DNA from 3 places in the Kytococcus schroeteri genome. Region 1 is predicted to be linked to each of the others. Evidence: predicted binding sites of a transcription regulator. Region 1 holds the regulator's gene; each other region holds the start of a gene.
What was found. Region 1 encodes LexA, which represses DNA repair genes until DNA is damaged. Its sites were predicted from a motif close to TCGAACANNTGTTCGA; they were not measured.
Positions count from the first base shown of each region.

Region 1 (4,275 bases):
CGGCGTGGCCTCCAGGACGGCGCCCTCGAGGTCGGCGGTGCGCAGCGTGTGCGGGTCCACCGCCGGGTACTCCAGCCACACCTGGTTCACCGACCGGTCCAGGCGCTCGGCGAGACCCTCCCGGGCACGGTTCACCGTGTTGCCCCAGGGCACCTGCTCGGCGGACCCACGGACCCCCACGAAGAGCAGCTCCCGACAGGGCAGGTCCCCCAGGTCGCGCGAGGCGGTCGGGTGGTCGCCCCACGTGCCGGTGCGGCCCGGGCGCCGGCCGGTCGGGTCCTCGATGCGAGCGGCAGGCCCCGTGTCGACATCCGACCCGTTCCCGTCGCGCGCAGCAGCGTGCGCCATGGCGTGCGGGCGGGGCGCGCCTGACGCGGCGACGGAAGGCGCCGTCCCGGCTCCCGCGGAAGACAGGGGTGCGGCTCCCAGCACCAGGGCCCCCACCACCGTCGCCGCGGCCCCACCGCGACGCCACCCACCGGACCGACGCACGCTCACACCGGCCATGGTGCCAGCCCTCCGCGACGCCGCCAGGGGGTGTGCCACCTCTGCGCCACCCCGCTCCTGCACCACCCACGCACGACGAGTCCGAGCCCCGGCTGCGGCGCTGCGACCACCGGGCGGGCCCCGCGTGTGGTGGAGTGGGGCCATGGACCTCGCCATGCCCGCCCCCAACGAGACCGACCGCCTCCACGCCCTCACGCGCGACCGTGGCGACCAGAAGACCATCACCGCCCTGTGGAGGGCCGGTTTCGCCCTGCCGCGCTGGTGGTTCCTGCCCGCGGGGCCGGAGGGGTCCGTGGCTCCCGTCGCCGCGCAGATCGAGGGCGCCATGATGCTGCTCGGGTTCACCAGCAGCGAGCGGGCCCGCCACTTCGCGGTGGAGCAGGGCATGCTCGACGCGGAGGAGCCCGGCGACCTGCTGGCCCTGCAGCCCGTGGAGGTCGTGCGCGGCGCCAGCGACTTCCTCACCGCCGGCGTCAACGGGCTCGTCATGGACGTGCACATCTCCGGCTGGTTCGCGCCCTTCGAGGGCCTCGGCCCCATGTGGCGTCGCGCCACCGGTACCCCCCTCGACTGACCGGGCCACGGCACGCCCGGACAGGTCCCCCACGAGCGGAAGCCCTCCCCACCGCCACGAGGCGGTGGGGAGGGCTCTCTCCCTCACGGGGCGTCCCTGCCACGGATGTCTCACGTCCGCGGCGCACCCCATCACGCGTGGCCACACGTCCCTGAGGACCACGCAGTCCTCGACCCCCTCCTGGCCGGTCCCTCCTCCCCGGCCGGGCCGACTCCCTCGTCAACGACGCGGGATGACCAGCTCCTGACCGGCCTGCACCTGGCTGGTGCCCAGTCCGTTCGCCTCCTGCAGCATGAGCACCGCGCGGTCCACGGGCACCTCGGGCAGGTGCTCCACGGCCACGTGGCTCAGCGTCTGGTCCTGGGCCACCACCACGCGCTCGGCCACCCCCGCGTCCCGGCCGGCGCCGGTCGCCTGCCAGGCGACGAGCAGCACCATCACCACCGCCACGGCAATCACGAGCGCCTGTCGCGCCGCGCGCCCCCGGGCCGTCAGTCGCATGCGAGGTGCCGGGCGCACCGCCCCCCGGGCCGACGCGACCGGGCGCCCGCCACGGCGAACGGGTCGCACCTCCAGCGGCATCGCAGTCATCGCAGTCATGTCATCTCCTCCAGGTCCGGACGGATGTCCGTCGCATGTCTGTACTATGTGTAGCACAGGTGACCGACACTCACCAAGACACGCCCGAACGGATGTCCTTCTGGCGGGACGGTGACGTCGTATCCTGTGTGCACCGGTTGTCGGCCGTGCGTACGAGCGGGACCTCCCGCCGCACGCCCTGCCGACACCACGCAGTGAAGCGGTGACCACCGACAACCTCGGAGATCCGGCGTCATGACGCGCAGTTCTCCGCCGCGACGACCCGCGAAGGGGGACCCCGACATGACCGAGAAGAACGAGCCCGGCCTGCGCCGGAACGAGCCGCTGACCGACCGGCAGACCCGTGTGCTGGAGTGCATCCGCCGCTCCATCGACGAGCGCGGGTACCCGCCGAGCATGCGCGAGATCGCCGAGGAGGTGGAGCTCGCCTCGGCCAGTTCCGTGCAGCACCAGCTCAACGCACTGCAGCGCAAGGGCTACATCCGCCGCGACCCGAACCGCCCCCGCGCGCTGGAGATCCTCGACGCCCAGTGGCCGGGCGACCGCGGGTACCGCAAGCTCCCGGAGGACACCTGGGACCCCTCCGAGGCGGCCGACTCCCGCCCGCCGGCCTCCTACGTGCCGGTCGTGGGGCAGATCGCCGCCGGCGGGCCGATCCTCGCCGAGGAGCGCGTGGAGGACGTCTTCCCGCTCCCCCGCCAGATCGTGGGCGACGGCGAGCTCTTCCTGCTGCGCGTCAAGGGTGACTCGATGGTGGACGCCGCCATCTGCGACGGCGACTGGGTGGTGGTGCGCCGCCAGCAGGCCGCCATCAACGGCGACATCGTGGCCGCGCTGCTCGACGACGAGGCCACCGTGAAGACCTACAAGAAGGTCAAGAACCAGGTGTGGCTGCAGCCGCACAACCCGGCCTTCGACCCCATCGACGGCAACGACGCCACCATCCTGGGCAAGGTCACCGCGGTGCTGCGCAGGGTCTGAGCCCCCGCAGGGCACTCCCGGTCAGCGCGCACCCGGTCGCCACGCTCCCGCACGGGGGTCACGCCTCGGGGACGCCCACCCCGAGGCGGTCGGCCACCGCGGCAAGCGTCGTGTGCACCATCGCGTCCACCGTGAGCGTGGCCTCCCGGTCCGCGCGGTGCCAGCCGCGGGTCAGGACCACCACCGGTCCCCCGGCGCGGTGCACGTGCCGGGCGAAGCGGTACCCGCTCATCACCTTGAGGCTCGAGCCCAGCACGAGCAACCCGTCGGCGGCGTCCACCATCGCGTACGCCGCGTCCACCCGGGGGCGGGGCACGTTCTCCCCGAAGTACACGACGTCCGGCTTGAGCTCGTCGGACCCGCACGCCAGGCAGCGGGGCGCACGGAAGGCCGCCACGGCCTCCTCGTCCAGGGCCACGTCGCCGTCCGGACGCACCTGCCCGGCGTCCAGCGCCACCCGACGGTGGTCGGGGTTCGCCTCGGCCAGGCGCGCCTGCAGGTGCTCGCGCTCCTCGGTGGCCCCACAGGCCAGGCACACGATGCGCGAGAGCGTCCCGTGCAGCTCGAGCACGTCCGGCGACCCGGCCCGCTGGTGCAACCCGTCCACGTTCTGCGTGATCACCCCGGTGATGCCCGCGACCGCCCCGGTGTCCACCCCCTCGCACTGCAGGGCGGCCAGCGCACGGTGGCCGGTGTTGGGACGAGCGCCGGTGAACCGCTCCCAGCCCACGAAGGCCCGCGCCCAGTAGCGGAGCCGCGAGGCCGGGCCGGCACGGAAGTCCCCGATGGTCATGGGCTGCACGCGGCGCACCCCGTCCGGTCCGCGGTAGTCCGGGATGCCCGATGCGGTGGACATCCCCGCGCCGGTCACCACGGCCAGGCGGCGGGTCGCCAGCAGCTCGGCGAGGGCCTCCACCTCCTGGGGCGCGGCCACGACCTCCGGCGGCAGGGTCACCGGCGTGGCCACCTCGGGCAGGGTGCCGCCGGCACTCACGCGCGCCCCCGCCGCGGCCGGCGCCCCACGAGCGACACCCGCCCCGACCCACGCAGCGCCCGCAGCGCCACCTCGGGGTCGGCCACCTCCGGGTGCGGGTAGCGCGCCGGCGCGTCGCGCAGGATGAGGTGCGGGGCGTACCGCCTGATGGCCGAGTCGGCCACCCCGTAGCCGTGCCGCTCGATGATCTTCTGCTCGGCCTCGCTGAAGGCGTCCATGTCCGTGCGGATGGCGTTGATGCGTGCCGCCACCTCGATGGGGTAACTCTGCGGGACCCGCGAGTCCATGGCCCACGAGGCCCCCTCGACCACGCCCCAGTTGAAGGCCGAGTGCAGCCAGCGTAGACGCGTCACCTCCCCGCCACCGGCGGCGATGCTGATGACGTGCAGGATGCGCCCCAACGGCGTGCGGGCGCTGCGGGCCCGGAACACCGCGCCCCCGTCGCTCACGAGCACCCCGGCGTGGTCGCGCCACACCGGCTCCAGGGCGAGGTTGTCGTAGATGCCGCCGTCGAGCAGCTGCACGGTGCGCTCGATGCGGGGGCGGGCGGCCGCGTCGAGGTGCCCGGCGTGACCCCCGCTGAGCTCGAGCGTCGTGGCGTCCAGGTCGAACGGCGCGA
Region 1 covers NZ_JBHLVH010000013.1:190,693-194,967, reverse strand. The annotation lists gene ACFFHC_RS06650 (cutinase family protein) at 1-348, opposite strand, end outside; gene ACFFHC_RS06645 (hypothetical protein) at 650-1,081, shown strand; gene ACFFHC_RS06640 (LysM peptidoglycan-binding domain-containing protein) at 1,301-1,681, opposite strand; gene lexA (transcriptional repressor LexA) at 1,964-2,662, shown strand; gene ACFFHC_RS06630 (NAD-dependent protein deacetylase) at 2,721-3,656, opposite strand; gene ACFFHC_RS06625 (patatin-like phospholipase family protein) at 3,653-4,275, opposite strand, start outside.

Region 2 (4,275 bases), on a different contig from region 1:
TCGGTCACGGCCCGGCAACGGGGCGGTGTGCGGTCCCGGTGGCCGTGGCACAGTGGTCCCCACTGTGATGCCCCTCACGTCCTCAGGAGGACCCATGCCCGCTCCCGCCGCGCTCTCCTACGTCTCCGGCACCTCGGAGCTGCCGCTGCTCGGCCAGACCATCGGTGACAACCTCGACGCCACGGCCGCCCGCTTCGGCGACCGGGACGCCCTCGTCGAGTGCGCCACCGGGCGCCGCTGGACCTACGCCGAGTTCGTGGCCGACGTGGACCGCCTGGCCAAGGGGCTGCTCGCCCGGGGGCTGGGCGTCGGCGAGCGCATCGGCATCTGGTCGCCCAACTGCGCGGAGTGGACGCTGCTGCAGTACGCCACCGCCAAGGTGGGAGCGGTGCTGGTGAACGTCAACCCGGCCTACCGCGAGCACGAGCTGGACTTCGTGGTGCGGCAGTCGGGCATGCGCTGGCTGGTGAGCGCCGTGGAGCACAAGACGTCCCACTACAAGGCGATGGTGGAGCGTGTGGGGGCCAAGATCCCCGAGCTCGAGGAGGTCGTCTTCATCGGGGAGGAGTCCTGGGACGCGCTCGTGGCGGCGGGCGACGGCATCGACGACGCGGCGCTGGCCACGCGCCAGGGCGAGCTGGGCGCGGACGACCCCATCAACATCCAGTACACCTCCGGCACCACGGGATTCCCCAAGGGCGCCACCCTCAGCCACCACAACATCCTCAACAACGGGTACTTCGTGGGTGAGCGCGTGCACTACACGGAGGCCGACCGCATCTGCCTGCCGGTGCCCTTCTACCACTGCTTCGGCATGGTGATGGGCAACCTCGCGGCCACCAGCCACGGGGCGTGCATGGTGATCCCCGCCCCGGCCTTCGACCCCGTGGCCACGCTGCGCGCGGTCTCCGAGGAGAGGTGCACCAGCCTCTACGGCGTGCCCACCATGTTCATCGCCGAGCTGGGGCTGCTCGACAAGGGTGAGGAGGAGTTCGACCTCTCGGCCCTGCGCACCGGCATCATGGCCGGCTCGCCCTGCCCGGCGGAGATCATGCGCCGCGTCATGAACGAGATGAACATGGCCGAGGTGGCCATCTGCTACGGCATGACCGAGACCTCGCCGGTGTCGCTCATGACCATGTCCGACGACGACGTGGCGCACCGCACCGAGACCGTGGGACGCGTCATGCCGCACGTGGAGGTCAAGGTGGTGGACCCGGTGACCGGGCGGCCGGTACCCCGCGGTGAGACCGGTGAGCTGTGCACGCGCGGGTACTCGGTGATGCTGGGCTACTGGGAGCAGCCGGAGAAGACCGCCGAGAGCATCGACGCCGCGCGGTGGATGCACACCGGGGACCTGGCCGTCATGGCCGAGGACGGGTACGTGGCCATCACCGGGCGCATGAAGGACATGGTGATCCGTGGCGGGGAGAACATCTACCCGCGGGAGATCGAGGAGTTCCTGTACCAGCACCCCGCGGTGCAGGACGTGCAGGTGATCGGCGTGCCGGACGAGAAGTACGGCGAGGAGCTCATGGCCTGGGTGGTGCTGCGCGAGGGTGCGGAGACGGTCGATGCCGATGCGGTGCGGGAGTTCTGCACCGGGCAGCTGGCGCACTACAAGATCCCGCGGTACGTGCACGTCGTGGAGTCCTTCCCGATGACGGTGACGGGCAAGGTGCGCAAGGTGGAGATGCGGGAGAAGGCGCTGGCGATCCTGGGGTTGGAGAAGCGCTGAGCCGGGTGGCCCTGTGGGCGGGTGTCCACAGGGCCGGGCGGTTGGCCGGGTGCAGGCGGGTGCTCGTCCACATGTTCGGGTGAGGGTCTGCGGATATTGGCTCACATGTACTACTCTTGGTGCATCGCGTCGGACGGGGGTCTGGCGGGTGGGACCTGGGGAGGCACGGTGGCACCACGCATCACGGAGGGCGGTGGCGGTCCGATGGGGGCTGTGCCGGCGTTGCGCGGTGCCCGGGAACGGGTGGCTGCGGTGCACCGGGAGCTCGACGGGGTGCTGGCGGAGCTTGCGGCGCTCGGTGACGGCCCGGGCGTGGCCGTCGAGGAGCTGCGAGCGCTCGACGATGAGGTCTTCCGGGCCCGCAACCGGCTCGAGGCGGTGCGCTTGCGGATCGCTGGGCTGGCCCGCCGGGAGCGCGAGGCCGGCCGGTCCCACCACCTGGACGAGGGGCAGTTCCTCGGACGGGGCGGGCGGCTGGACGGACCCACGGCGGCGCGGGCCGGACGATTGGCGGAGGAGCTCGGCAGCGGAGTGCTGGCACCGGGTGAGCCGGGCCAGGAGTGCACGGCGGAGGCGCTGGACGCGGGGACCATCACGCCGGAGCACGCGCGATCCGTCGCGCAGGCGTTGCGGGACCTGCCGGAGTGGGTGACCGCGGAGGACCGTCGCCGCGTCGAGCGGCATCTCGTGGAGAAGGCCACGCGGCTGTCCCCTCGGTCCGTCCGGGAGGAGGGACGCCGGTGCCTCGCTGCCCTGCCGGTGCCGCCGGAGATAGTCGACGCCCACGAGGACGAGCTGCTCAGCGGCCAGGAGCGGGCCGCGCACGAGGCGGCGTCGTTCACCATCCACCACGGCCCGGACGGCGTCTCGCACGGCAGGTTCTCCGTGCCCACGCTGCAGGGGCGCCTGCTGGAGAAGGTGCTGGCCTCGCTGAGCGGCCCGCGGCGGCGGGTACGGCCCGGTGCGGGTGCCGAGGGGCGTGGTCGGCAGGGTGCTCCCGGGCAGGGAGTCGACGGTGCGCCGGTGGCTGACCCGCCTCGCGACCGGGCCCCTGAGAACGCTCGCGACCGGGCCGCCGAGCGGGGTCAGGCGCTCGCCGAGCTCATCGACCACCTGCCCACGGACCACTTCGGTGGGCGGACGGCGTACACGGTCATCGTGTCCACCGACCTGGCGACGCTCCGGGGTGAGACCGACCGGGCGGGCCTCACCGACGTCGGGGAGAAGGTCTCGGCGGGGCAGGTCCGGCGCATCGCCGCCCAGGCGGGGATCGTCCCCACCGTCATGGGCGGGGAGTCGCTGCCGCTCGACCTGGGCACGCAGCGCCGGTTCTTCACCGAGTCGCAGCGGATGGCGCTGGCCCACCTCTACGCGCGCTGTGCGGCCGAGGACTGCGATCGGCCGTTCGCCTGGACGGAGATGCACCACGTGGATGGCTGGTCCGGGCGGAGGGGTGACGGTCCTGCTGGGACGGGGCGCACGGGAGCGGGCCGAGGCCGGACCGACCTGGCCAACGCGATCCCGCTGTGCGGTCGGCACAACCGGATGGTCGAGGACCCACTGGTGGAGCACGTGGTCACCCGGGACGCCGAGGGGCGGGCCACGGTCCGCCTGCGGAGAAGACCACCGGGCCCGCCACCAGGGCGTCGGGGCGACGGGGGCAGGAGTCCAGAATGGGCCGCGTGAACCCCTCCACCGCTGCTGCCCGCGTCCTGGTCGACGAGCTCGTGCGTTGTGGCGTGACCGAGGCGGTGCTGTGTCCGGGGTCGCGGTCGGCCCCGCTGGCGTACGCGCTGGCCGCGACCGACGCCGACCCCGCGGTGCCGCTGCGCCTGCACGTCCGCACCGACGAGCGCACGGCAGGCTTCCTCGCCCTGGGCCTCGCTGTGGCCTCGGGTCGGGTGGTTCCCGTCGTGACCACCTCGGGCACCGCGGTGGCCAACCTCCACCCGGCGGTGCTGGAGGCCCACCACCAGGGGGTGCCGCTGCTGGCGCTCACCGCGGACCGGCCGCCGGAGCTGCGGGGCACCGGGGCCAACCAGACCACCCACCAGCCGGGTCTGTTGCGGGACGTGCGGCTCGCGGTCGACCTCGGCACGCCCGGCGCGACGGCGGGCACCGCAGGAGTGGCGGGAGTGGACGGTGCCGTCGACCCTGCCCAGGTCGCGTCGTGGCGCACCGCCGTGGACCGGTGCGTGTCAGCCGCCACCGGCGCCCTCGGCGGCGCCGCCGGGCCCGTGCACCTCAACGTGCCCTTCCGCGACCCGCTCATGCCGCCGGTGGAGGTCGCCACGCACCAGGTCACCGACGCGCCGGCGGCTGACGTGATGGCCGGTCGGCCGGACGGAGCGCCCTGGACGGCGGTGGACGGGGCGGGGGACGTCTCGCCGGAGCAGGTCCAGGAGGGGACACACGTCGCGCTGCTGCCGGACGGCCCGGAGCGGACGCTCGTCCTGCTCGGCGACCTGGGGCGACCGGAGCTGGCCCGGGCGGTGCAGGCCGGTGCCCGGGCGCGGGGGTGGCCAGTGGTGGCCGAG
Region 2 covers NZ_JBHLVH010000027.1:89,650-93,924, reverse strand. The annotation lists gene ACFFHC_RS10675 (AMP-binding protein) at 95-1,738, shown strand; gene ACFFHC_RS10670 (HNH endonuclease signature motif containing protein) at 1,943-3,424, shown strand; gene menD (2-succinyl-5-enolpyruvyl-6-hydroxy-3-cyclohexene-1-carboxylic-acid synthase) at 3,421-4,275, shown strand, end outside.
Region 2: the regulator LexA is predicted to act here: its motif matches at 1,802-1,817, upstream of ACFFHC_RS10670 (HNH endonuclease signature motif containing protein).

Region 3 (4,275 bases), on a different contig from region 1:
CGCGGGCCTCGCTGGCCTGAGGCCGGCACCGGCACCACGGGCCGGGTGCGTTCCCGAAGACCGCGACGCGACGCGGCGGACGGGAACGCGCCCGGCCCGATGGCGTGTGCGCCGACCCGGGGCGCGCCGGCTCAGCGCACCTGGCCGTCGCCCTCCACGACCCACTTGGTGGTGGTCAGCTCCGGCAGCGCCATCGGCCCGCGTGCGTGCAGCTTCTGCGTGGAGATGCCGATCTCCGCCCCGAACCCGAACTCGCCGCCGTCGGTGAACCGGGTGGAGGCGTTCACCAGCACGGCGGCCGCGTCCACCTCGGCGGTGAAGCGCCGTGCCGCGGCCCGGTCGTCGGTGACCGGCACTCACGTGGCGCCGGCCGCCTCGGCGTAGCCGCGCACCGCCTCGTCGCCGTGCACGGTGACCCCGGCGTCGGCCAGGGCGGCCATGATGCCGGGCAGCGTGGCCGCCGCGGCGCCGCGGTGCACCAGCAGCGACAGGGCCAGCCGCCGCGATGACGTGCGGACAGGTCGGGCCGTGGGCAGGTCAGACGATGCCGCGCTCCGGGTCGTCGTCCTCGCGGCGCACCTCGTCGGGGTCCCGCAGGGCGAGTCCGGCGCCAAAGGCCATGGCCCCCAGGCCGACGCACACGAGGAAGGACCCCCATCCCTCCGGGCTGGTGGGGGACGGCCAGGTGTGCCCCAGCACCCAGAATGCGAGCAGGAACACCACCAGCCCCGCGATGCTGGCGCCAGCCACCCGCTTCTGGCGGCGCTGGGCGGGCGTCTGGCGAGGCGCATCGCCCTGGAACTCCGGCGGCTCGATCATCGGCCCAGAGTACGCAGCGGGGCCGGTCGGGCAGGCTGTGCCCACGGCCCCACGGCCCCACGGCCCCACGGCCCCACGGCCCCACGGCCCCACGGCCCCACGGCCCCAGTGGGCGTGTGGTGCGGGCGAATGGGAGCCCTCATGGTCGGAACCCCACCACGGCAGTGCCGTCGGGTGCCCGGTGCACCACGTGGCGCACGGTCGGGTCACTGAGTCGTCGGTGGTGTCGCCCGCACAGCGGGATCCCGTTGGTCAGGTCGGTCGCCCCGCCGCCGGGGTCGAGTACCTCGCCGCCCGGCCCCCGCACTGGTGCCCACGGCTGGTCATGATGGATCTCGCACCAGGAGAACGGTCGATCGCAGTCCTCCGCGGCGCACTCGCGGTACCGCGTGGCCAACGCTGCCCGCTGGCCGTCGGTGAAGGAGCGCGACTGGCGCCCCAGGTCGAGAGGCAGCGACTCGCCGCCCATGACCACCGGGATGATCCCGGCATTGCTCGCGAGCCGCCGCACCTGCCCGGCCGAGACGTCGTCTCCGGTGTCGGTGATGCCGGTCCGGTCGGTCTCGCCTCGCAGGGTCTCGAGGTCGGTGGTCACCAGCAGGATCGCGTTGATCTTCGACCCCAGGTGGTCGGTCGGCAGGTGGTCGATCAGCTCGGCGAACGCCTTGCCCCGCTCGTGGGACCAGTCGATCTGCTGGTCCCTCCAGGCTGTGCCCGTGAGCTCGTCGCCGGCCGGCTCGGGGAGTCCGGGCTCGCCCTCGAGCGGCCCCGTGCCCGCGTCGTCCGCCGCGCCCCGGGTCGCTGACTGCTGGCGCTGCTGGTGGGCCAGTCGTCGCGGCGCGGTGGCGGCCTGCAGGGCCTTGCCGAGCATGCGCGCCTGCAGCGTGGGCAGCACGAACTGGCCGTAGCTCGTGCCGTCCCCGCGGTCGACCATCCAGAAGCTCGCGGCCTCCCAGGCGGCCTCCTCCTCCGAGCGCACCACCGCGTCGTGGTGGGCGTCCACCTCGGCAGCGGTTCGGTCCAGCTCCTGCAGGCAGCGCCGGGCCTCACGCCGCAGTTGGCCCGGTGACATCCGTTGCGCCTTGCGCACCAGCCTCGTCTCGATCCGGAGCCGCTCCTCGGGCGTCACGTCCTCGGGCAGGTCCTCCAGCGCGCTGGTGATGATGCGCGCCTGCTGGCGCGTGATGCGGCCCGCGTCCCAGGCGTCGGCAGTGGGGGACTGGCGCCGTCCGGCCCCTTCGCCACGGTCGCCGCTGCCCGCGCTGCCCGGCCCGTTCGGCTCACCCGTGTCGACGTCCTCGGGCTCGGCGGGCGCGTGGTTGCCCAGGGCGCGGGCGAGTCGCTCGTCCTCGGAGGCCGACCGTCGGTCCGTGCGGGTGCGTCCGGCGGTGAACTGCGCGTCGTCGTCGTGGCCGGCGCGACCCGCCTCCCGGGTCCGTCGCACCACGTCGAGCGCGCGGGAGCGCACGCGGTCGTGCCGGTTGGCCAGGGCCTGCGTCTGCTCCACCAGCCACTCGAGCTCTTGGGGGCCGAGCGTGGAGGCCGCCTCGCCGAGCGAGGCCACGGCCCGGATCAGCGCGTCCGCCGCCTCGTGAGCGCGTGCTACCGCGTCGTGGGCCCGGCCCAGTGCCCCGCTCCCCGGAGTTGCGCCATCCGGCGGGCCGGTGCTGACCGGACCCGCCGGGGGCGGTGGTGCCGGTGGCGCTGCATCGTGCGTGACGGCGGCCATCTCGCACCCCCTCCCGGTGTCGTCGGTCGTCCCCTCCGTCACCAGCAATACTAGTACACACATCTCAACAAAGACAACCCCTATGTAGAACATGTGGATGAACACCCACCCGCCTCGCCCAGGCCGTGGCCGTGGCCTGGCCGCGGACGGTGGCCGGCACGCCGTGGACCTGCGGGACGTCGAGTGGACGCTCGCGAAGGGCCACCAGCTGGCCGTGCGCATCGGCACCATCGACGCGCGCGAGTACTGGTCGCACGAGCCCACCGGTCAGGGGGTCACCGTGACCGATGCCGCACTGACCCTGGAGCTGCAGACCACGGCCCGCGACGTGCCCACCCAGGGCGAGGAGTCGCTCTTCCTGGCCCAGTACACGAAGTACGACGGCGAGAAGTGGTCGAAGACGGTGCCCGGGGCGCCCCCTCGGCCTGCCACCCGCCCCGCCTACCCTCGATGCCGTGCCCACCCCCACCGCCTCCGCCGCCGACCGCTGGTCGGGCCACGCCAAGGGGACCCCGGGCTACCGCCGCATCCAGGCCGCCCTGTTCGCCGCGGGCATCGCGTGCTTCGCGCAGCTGTACTCGCCCCAGGGCGTGCTCCCGCTGCTGGCTGCCGACCTGGGCGTGCCCGCCTCGCAGGCCGCGCTCACCGTCTCCGCGGCCACGCTCGGCCTGGCGCTCGCGGTGCTGCCGTGGTCGCTCGTGGCCGACCGCATCGGCCGTCTGCGCGCCATCCGCATCGCGCTGGTGGCCGGCACCGTGCTGGGCCTGGCGGTGCCGTGGTGCCCCTGGTTCGAGCTGATGCTGGCCCTCCGCGTGGCCGAGGGGGCCGCGCTGGGCGGGGTGGCGGCGCTGGCCGTGGCCTATCTGGGCGAGGAGGTGGACGCCCGTGTCACGGCCGTGGCCGCCGGCACGTACGTGGCGGGCACGAGCATCGGTGGGCTGCTGGGACGCCTGGTGGCCGCACCGGTGGGTGACGCGATGGGGTGGCGCGCCGGCATCGGTGCCGTGGCAGTGCTGGCCGCCGTGGCCACCACCGCGTCGTTCCTGCTGCCGCCGGCGCCGCGGGGTTTCCAACGGCAGACGTCGTCCCCGGCATCGGTGGCGCGCACCTGCGCCGCCCACCTGCGCCGCCCCGCGCTGCTGGCCCTCTACGCGACGGCCTTCCTGCTCATGGGCGGCTTCGTGGCCATGTACAACTACCTGGGTTTCCGGCTGGAGGGACCGCCGTGGCACCTCTCGGTGGGGGCGGTGAGCCTGCTGTTCCTGGCCTACCTCTCGGGCACCTTCTCGGCGCCCGTCGCCGGCTCGATGGCGGGGCGCCACGGCCGGCTGCCGGTGCTGCTGGGCTCGGTGGGGCTGACGGTGGCCGGCGCGCTGGTGACGTTGACCCCGTGGCTGCCGCTGGTGGTGGCCGGCCTGGTGGTGTTCACCACCGGGTTCTTCGCCGCGCACTCGGTGGCCTCGGGGTGGACCGGCGTGCTGGCCACGCAGGGGCGGGCGCAGAGCACGTCGCTGTACACGCTTGCGTACTACGCGGGCAGCTCCGTGGTGGGGTACGCTGGCGGGTTCGCCTGGGGCGGCGCCGGGTGGGGCGGTCTCGTGGGCGTGGTGGTGGCGCTGGCCGTGGGGGCGGCGGTGTGGGTGGCCGTGGCCGTGCCGCGGGGGTAGGTCAGCCCTCCAGCTCCACCACGTGCGTGGTCACGTTCTGTCCCTCGCGCTCGCTCACCG
Region 3 covers NZ_JBHLVH010000006.1:9,818-14,092, reverse strand. The annotation lists gene fmdA (formamidase) at 1-20, shown strand, start outside; partial or broken gene ACFFHC_RS03505 (glutamate-5-semialdehyde dehydrogenase) at 132-527, opposite strand; gene ACFFHC_RS03500 (hypothetical protein) at 538-819, opposite strand; gene ACFFHC_RS03495 (HNH endonuclease signature motif containing protein) at 959-2,383, opposite strand; gene ACFFHC_RS03490 (MFS transporter) at 3,004-4,215, shown strand; gene ACFFHC_RS03485 (hypothetical protein) at 4,217-4,275, opposite strand, start outside.
Region 3: the regulator LexA is predicted to act here: its motif matches at 2,634-2,649, upstream of ACFFHC_RS03495 (HNH endonuclease signature motif containing protein).